2 linked regions of the Nitrosospira lacus genome follow. The protein of the gene in region 1 interacts with the protein of each later gene in a pairwise test. Links are inferred from orthologs where the notes say so. Each region holds a gene or a part of one and is shown on either strand. Other genes may lie near its edges. The genes, in order: rlmN and ftsZ.

Evidence for each region.
Region 2: the proteins of rlmN (region 1) and ftsZ interact in binary tests that used the Escherichia coli proteins (3 or more experiments, as listed by UniProt). The link is inferred for Nitrosospira lacus from one-to-one orthologs.

Annotation. Positions count from the first base shown.
Region 1 is NZ_CP021106.3:60,549-63,822, reverse strand. The notes cover bases 294-3,243. They hold rlmN (23S rRNA (adenine(2503)-C(2))-methyltransferase RlmN), read left to right. Parts: upstream 294-1,160; coding sequence 1,161-2,327; downstream 2,328-3,243. Other genes in these bases: EBAPG3_RS00260 (RodZ domain-containing protein), read left to right, coding at 2,437-3,243; ndk (nucleoside-diphosphate kinase), read left to right, coding at 713-1,138; EBAPG3_RS00275 (M1 family metallopeptidase), read left to right, coding at 294-345. In the rest of the region: more of EBAPG3_RS00275, read left to right, coding at 1-293; more of EBAPG3_RS00260, read left to right, coding at 3,244-3,274.
Region 2 is NZ_CP021106.3:175,314-178,626, reverse strand. What follows is about bases 162-3,150. They hold ftsZ (cell division protein FtsZ), read left to right. Parts: upstream 162-1,067; coding sequence 1,068-2,234; downstream 2,235-3,150. Other genes in these bases: EBAPG3_RS00785 (PEP-CTERM sorting domain-containing protein), read right to left, coding at 2,895-3,150; EBAPG3_RS00790 (hypothetical protein), read left to right, coding at 2,407-2,766; ftsA (cell division protein FtsA), read left to right, coding at 162-1,004. Also shown: more of ftsA, read left to right, coding at 1-161; more of EBAPG3_RS00785, read right to left, coding at 3,151-3,313. UniProt on the Escherichia coli protein: Essential cell division protein that forms a contractile ring structure (Z ring) at the future cell division site. The regulation of the ring assembly controls the timing and the location of cell division.

The sequences.
Region 1 (3,274 bases):
CTTCAAAATCGATCCCTGAAACTGGTCCCGGCGACAGATAACCTGCCGTCTGTGCCTGCACTGGTGATTGGGTTGGAGGAACAAGTCGATGCGTGGCTTGCGCGGCATCAGTTGCCTGGCCGGCCGGAGATCGTGCGGGGCAAAGGCTCGGCGCAGGCCTGGACGATCAGCCGTTCCGATGGCGTGACGCTGGCGATGGTGTCCGCGCGGGATGCGGCCTCGCTCACTGCGCTGATACGGCCTCTGCCGCACTACGGCCGTCAGAGTTATGTCATTTTTGAGGGAGCCAAGGCGATCGGGCGGGGCGCGTGGCCCACACGTGCGCAGGTGTTGAAGCTCGATTGAAGGTATCGCAAGAATGCCTGAAACTGTACGCAAGCTTACCGTGAAAATCATTACGTAACCGAGCGGTCGTGCATTTCTCGGCTCAAAGCCCGGTCAACACCGGGCTTTTTGCTTTTTCCGACTTCGGAATCGGTTTTTTTGTTAAAATACAAAAAGGAACCTCTGAATAAGTCCCATATGGGCGTCCCTTCAGTTGCGGCAAGTTGGGTGCTCATTGCGTTGCGCGCTTCGCTTTGGTATCGCAGGTCAAATTACGACTCGTGCTACCTTCGTGACGTGCCTTGTGATCCTTCCGATTTTGCCGCAGCGCGCTCGACGGAGGACTTATTCAGAGGTTTTTTCATTTCTTAATTTAGTGGAGTGTTTGATGGCTGTCGAAAGAACATTGTCTATTATCAAGCCGGATGCGGTGGCTAAAAACGTGATTGGAGAAATCTATTCCCGTTTTGAAACCAGCGGACTGAAAGTAATTGCAGCCCGCATGCTGCATCTTTCACAGGCGGAGGCCGAGGGCTTTTACGCTGTGCATCGCAGCCGCCCATTTTTTAGTGATCTGGTGAAATTCATGATTTCCGGGCCTGTCATGGTGCAGGTGCTCGAAGGCGAAGACGCGATCAGGAAGAACCGGGACCTGATGGGTGCAACCGACCCAAAAAAAGCGGAAAAAGGAACCATTCGCGCAGATTTTGCCGACAGTATAGATGCCAACGCCGTGCATGGTTCCGATGCGCCGGAAACCGCGGCGGTTGAAATTGCCTATTATTTTCCGGCGCTGAACATTTATTCCAGATAAGAATGGTTTCTAGTTCAACATCATGAGTGTCAACCTGCTGGATTTTGATGCGAATGCTCTTGCCGGTTTCTGTGCTGAAATAGGTGAGAAGCCATTTCGTGCCAAGCAGTTGCTGCGCTGGATACACCGGTTCGGCGAGGCCGATTTCGCGAGTATGAGTGATTTGGCGAAGGGATTGCGGGACAAGCTTTCCACAGGCGCGGTGATTGAGCCTCCCAAGGTAATCAGCGATCATATCGCCGCGGACGGCACCCGAAAGTGGCTGTTGTCAGTAGGTGCGGGTAATGGCATCGAGACTGTTTTCATACCCGAAACCAGTCGCGGCACACTATGTATTTCCAGCCAGGTGGGTTGTGCGCTGGCATGTACCTTTTGCTCCACCGGCAGGCAGGGATTTAATCGCAATCTGACGGTTGCGGAAATCATCGGCCAGTTGTGGTGGGCGAATAAAACGCTGGCGGGAGCCTCCGCTGGCAAGTCCATCACGGAACTTGAGGGGATCGCGAGCGGTCAGAAAGGTGTGAGTCCTCCAAGCCACCCCAATTTTCAGAACCATAGTCGTGCCGTCACGAATGTAGTCATGATGGGTATGGGCGAGCCACTGGCCAATTTTGAGAACGTGGTGACCGCGCTCCATCTGATGCTGGATGGCAATGCCTATGGGCTGTCGCGGCGGCGCGTGACGGTGAGTACTTCGGGCCTGGTTCCGGCGATGGACCGGCTGCGGGAACGTTGCCCGGTGGCGCTTGCGGTGTCGCTGCATGCGTCGAACGATGCGCTGCGTGACGAGCTGGTGCCCATTAACAAGAAATATCCGATCAGGGAATTGCTGGCGGCCTGCCAGCGCTACCTTCAGTCCGCACCGCGGGATTTCATCACTTTTGAATATGTCATGCTGGATGGTGTCAATGACAGCTTGGCCCATGCGCGTGAATTGGTCCAACTGGTACGGGATACGCCTTGTAAATTCAATCTGATCCCGTTTAATCCTTTTCCCAATTCGGGGTACAGGCGCTCATCGCAGGAGGCGGTGCATCGCTTCCGCGATGTGCTGATGCAGGCTGGATTGATAACGACCGTGCGCAAGACCCGCGGTGACGATATTGCCGCTGCCTGCGGGCAACTCGCCGGAAAAGTGCATGACAAGACCCGGCGGACTAGCCGCGCAATTGTGGAAGCGGCGAGATGAAGCAAAGACGGATGGATATCTTCACAGTGCCATTGGCCCCGTGCATGTCATGGAAACAGTTTCCGAATTCCAAACAGGCATTGGCGCTGCATGATCGCGGATTCGAGTAATGAACGCCACTGACAGCAACAGCGGTGCCGGCCATGGTGCGGAAGCGGGCCAGGCCGAGGTAGGAACAGGCGTGGGGCACGAATTTCGCGCTGTGCGGCTGGCGCGCGGAATGAATATTGAAGACGTAGCACGACAGCTGCGGTTATCGGTGCGACAGGTTACGGCGCTGGAGCAGGATGATTACGACAATCTTGCAAGCGGAACATTTTTGCGCGGCTTCGTACGGAACTACGCCAAGCTGTTGCAGATGGATGCTGGACCGTTATTGCAGCGGCTGGAGCAATCGCTTCCGCCCACTCCTGCCCCAACCATCTCGTATCAGACCGAGGGCATCCCTTTTCCCTCAAATCAGGGAGGCGGGAAACGTAATCTGATCATTGCGGGAGTGGCCATTCTGGTGCTGCTGCTGATTTTTGAAATTTATGATGGCAGCGAAGGCAATAAAGGGAAGCAACCGCAACCGGAGGTGAAAACGGAAACCCGAACCGGGGCTGACCGGGCTGACGCGCTACCTCAAAATCAACCGCCATCCGCAAAAACGACCGGCGACACGGGGGCATCCACTGACAAAGCCGTGGTAGCTGAACAAAAACGCGAAGTGCCCGCTCCTCTTCCTGTTCCCATTCCTGCTGCGCCGCTCGCACCGCAAGGTGCGCCAGCGGTCATCGTCCCTGAAGCGGCAAGCGTCCCTGCCCGTGAATCAGTGAATATTGCCGCTCCTGAACCGGCAAGCAGCGGAGATGTTCTTCGTCTCGTATTTGAGGGAGAATCATGGACTGAAGTCAGGGATAATGGAGGCAGGCTGCTTCTTTCGCGGATTAATCCCCGAGGCACCG
Region 2 (3,313 bases), 110 kb from region 1 along the record:
AGGTATATACCGGCATTGCCGGCAGTCATATCAAGAGTTTCAATTCCCATGGAATGGTCGCAATCAAGGACAAGGAAGTATCGCAGCTGGATGTCGAGCGCGTGATGGAAACCGCCAAGGCCGTGAATATTCTCAACGATCAGCAAGTTCTCCATGTCCTCAATCAGGAATTTATTATCGACGGGCAGGAGGATGTGCGTGAGCCTATCGGCATGAGCGGCGTACGGCTGGAGGTGAAAGTGCATATTGTTACCGGTGCGGTGTCCGCGGCGCAGAACATCATGAAATGCGTGCGCCGCTGCGGCCTGGAAGTGCGTGATCTGGTGTTGCAACCGCTGGCCTCGGCAATGGCCGTCCTATCGGAAGACGAGAAAGATCTGGGCGTATGTCTGGTGGACATCGGCGGGGGTACTACTGATATCGCGGTGTTCACGCATGGCGCGATTCGTCATACCGCCGTAATCCCGATTGCCGGTGACCAGATTACCAATGACATCGCGATGGCGTTGCGTACGCCGACCAAGGATGCCGAGGATATCAAGTGCCGCTACGGCTGCGCGTTGCGCGGCATGGCCGACCCGCGCGGAATGGTGGAAGTCGCGGGTGTGGGCGAGCGGGCCGCGCGCCAGCTTTCCCGCCAGACGCTGGCGGAAGTGATCGAGCCGCGCGTGGAAGAACTCTATTCCCTTGTGCAGGCGGAGTTGCGCCGCAGCGGTTTCGAGGAATTGCTTTCGTCCGGGATCGTCATCACCGGCGGCAGCAGCTCCCTGCATGGCATGGTGGAGCTGGGCGAGGAGATATTCCACATGCCGGTGCGGCTGGGATTGCCGCACTATCGCGGCGGATTGGCGGAAGTGGTGCTCACGCCGCGCTGTTCTACCGGCGTGGGGCTGATCATGGCCGGCATGGAGCAGTTTCAGCGGCATCAGCATACCAGGCTGCAGGGCAACTCATTCAAGCGGATTCTTGAAAGAATGAAGAGCTGGTTTCAAGGGAATTTTTGACAGCGGCGTAAAAAACAGGAGCCCGCATAAAGTTTAACTAACAATTTTTAAAGGAGAAGCGCCATGTTCGAAATAATGGATACACAAACTCAGGAAGCCGTTATCAAGGTCATTGGCATCGGCGGTTGCGGCGGCAATGCGGTGGACCACATGATTCAGAATGGGGTGCAAGGTGTCGAGTTCATTTCCGCCAATACCGATGCCCAGGCACTGAAGCGTAATCAAGCGCGTACCCAGTTGCAATTGGGATCCGCGATCACCAAGGGGCTGGGAGCGGGAGCCAATCCGGAAATCGGACGCGACGCCGCGATGGAAGACCGCGACCGCATCGCGGAACTGATTGAAGGCGCCGATATGCTCTTTGTCACCGCCGGGATGGGTGGCGGTACCGGTACCGGCGCCGCGCCGGTGGTGGCGCAGGTGGCGAAGGAATTGGATATTCTTACCGTGGCGGTGGTTACCAAACCCTTTTCCTTCGAAGGAAGACGCCTTAAAGCAGCGCAGGCCGGTATGGAAGCGCTGTCACAGCATGTCGATTCGTTGATCGTGATTCCCAATGACAAACTGATGGTGGTGCTGGGCGACGATGTCAGCATGCTGGATGCATTCAAGGCCGCCAATAATGTGCTGTATGGCGCCGTCGCGGGAATCGCGGAAGTGATCAATTGCCCGGGCTTGGTAAACGTTGATTTTGCTGACGTGAAAACCGTCATGTCGGAAATGGGTATGGCAATGATGGGTTCCGCAACTGCTGCAGGTGTCGAACGCGCGCGCGCAGCGGCGGAGCAGGCAGTGGCCAGCCCCCTGCTGGAAGATGTGAATCTCTCCGGCGCACGTGGCATACTGGTCAACATTACCGCCAGCTCGGGAATGAAAATGCGGGAAGTCCACGAAGTCATGAATACCATCAAGGGGTTTACCGCCGACGATGCCACCGTGATTGTCGGTACCGTGATCGACGAGAACATGCAGGACAACCTGCGGGTCACCATGGTGGCGACAGGCCTTGGCGGCGTGGGTAACCGCATGCAGCCCAAACCGCTGAGTGTGATTCACACACGCACCGGGACGGACAACATCATGTTCTCGGACACCGTGAACTGGAAGGAACTGGATGCTCCCGCCGCGATTCGTTCGAACAGGAGGCGCGATGCCACCGTGGAAGCCATGAAACAGTCGGGAGTGGATATGCTGGATATTCCGGCGTTTTTGAGGAAACAAGCGGATTAAGGATTTTGCAAGTTGGCTCCGGCTGGATCGGACAGCCGTCAGGTGCGGTCGAGTGTTAGCTTCAAAGCCGTCTTCACGTGTACGGCAACAGGCTGAATCTTGGCTGACAAAGACTTTTTCCATTCGTATGTATGCATAACGCATGCCTAATTCGACACAGGGGAGAACCAAAATGGCTCAATTCAAAAATTGTACCCTTGGGTATTCAAAGGACGATTCATTCGTATACTTCAACATAGCGGCATCTATCGATTTTCTGCCTCATGAGATGAATACACATTGGTTTTTAGACGTTACGTTCATGGAAAATGCCGATCTCTTGGATGATAAAATTGGTTCAAATGCTCGAACATTCCTTGCTAACAGGCTTCACAAGGATGTCAGCTTTAATTTTGCTTTCAAGTGGGAAGTGGTAAACACGGAGGTGATGAACGGAGAAGTTTACGCCAAGGTGCGTATTGTCCCACTTGAGGTGCCGCCACCATTTGTAAAAGATGAGATAGAGACCAACATGATATCTGTTGATGTGTAAATAAAGGTTAAAGCTAACCGGGGCGAGGCTCGAATTAAATGTCTTAGACTTTCGCCACAGGTGGAAATGTGACAGGAAGAGACGCTCAGGTGCTAAAAACGAAAAGCCACATACGAAGCGGCCCTAGCTTAAGCAATCTTGCGACGAAGTGTCATAAAGCCCAACAAGCCCAAACCGGCCAACAGCATGGCATAGGTTTCCGGTTCAGGCACGACAGCTATATTCAAGTTGACCGCTGCATTCTGAGCGCCCAAGTAGTTGCCGATGTCGCTCGGGGCGGGGTTTGAGTCACCATAGCCCAAAACCGGGTCTCTAATAAATTTTGCTTCATGAGTTTCCGGATCATACGCACCTATATAATTGTAGAATTCATAACGACGAATCACCGATTCTGCATTCACTCCGACCGGAGCATCCCCTCCATTATCCAATATGCCGACATCGGGATTCTTGTTATCTATCTGCAATAATGCCCACTCGACTTCGGTATGGTTTTCGACCTCCTTGATTTTGGAATTGTCGCCCACCAGCTCTTCCAGACCAACCG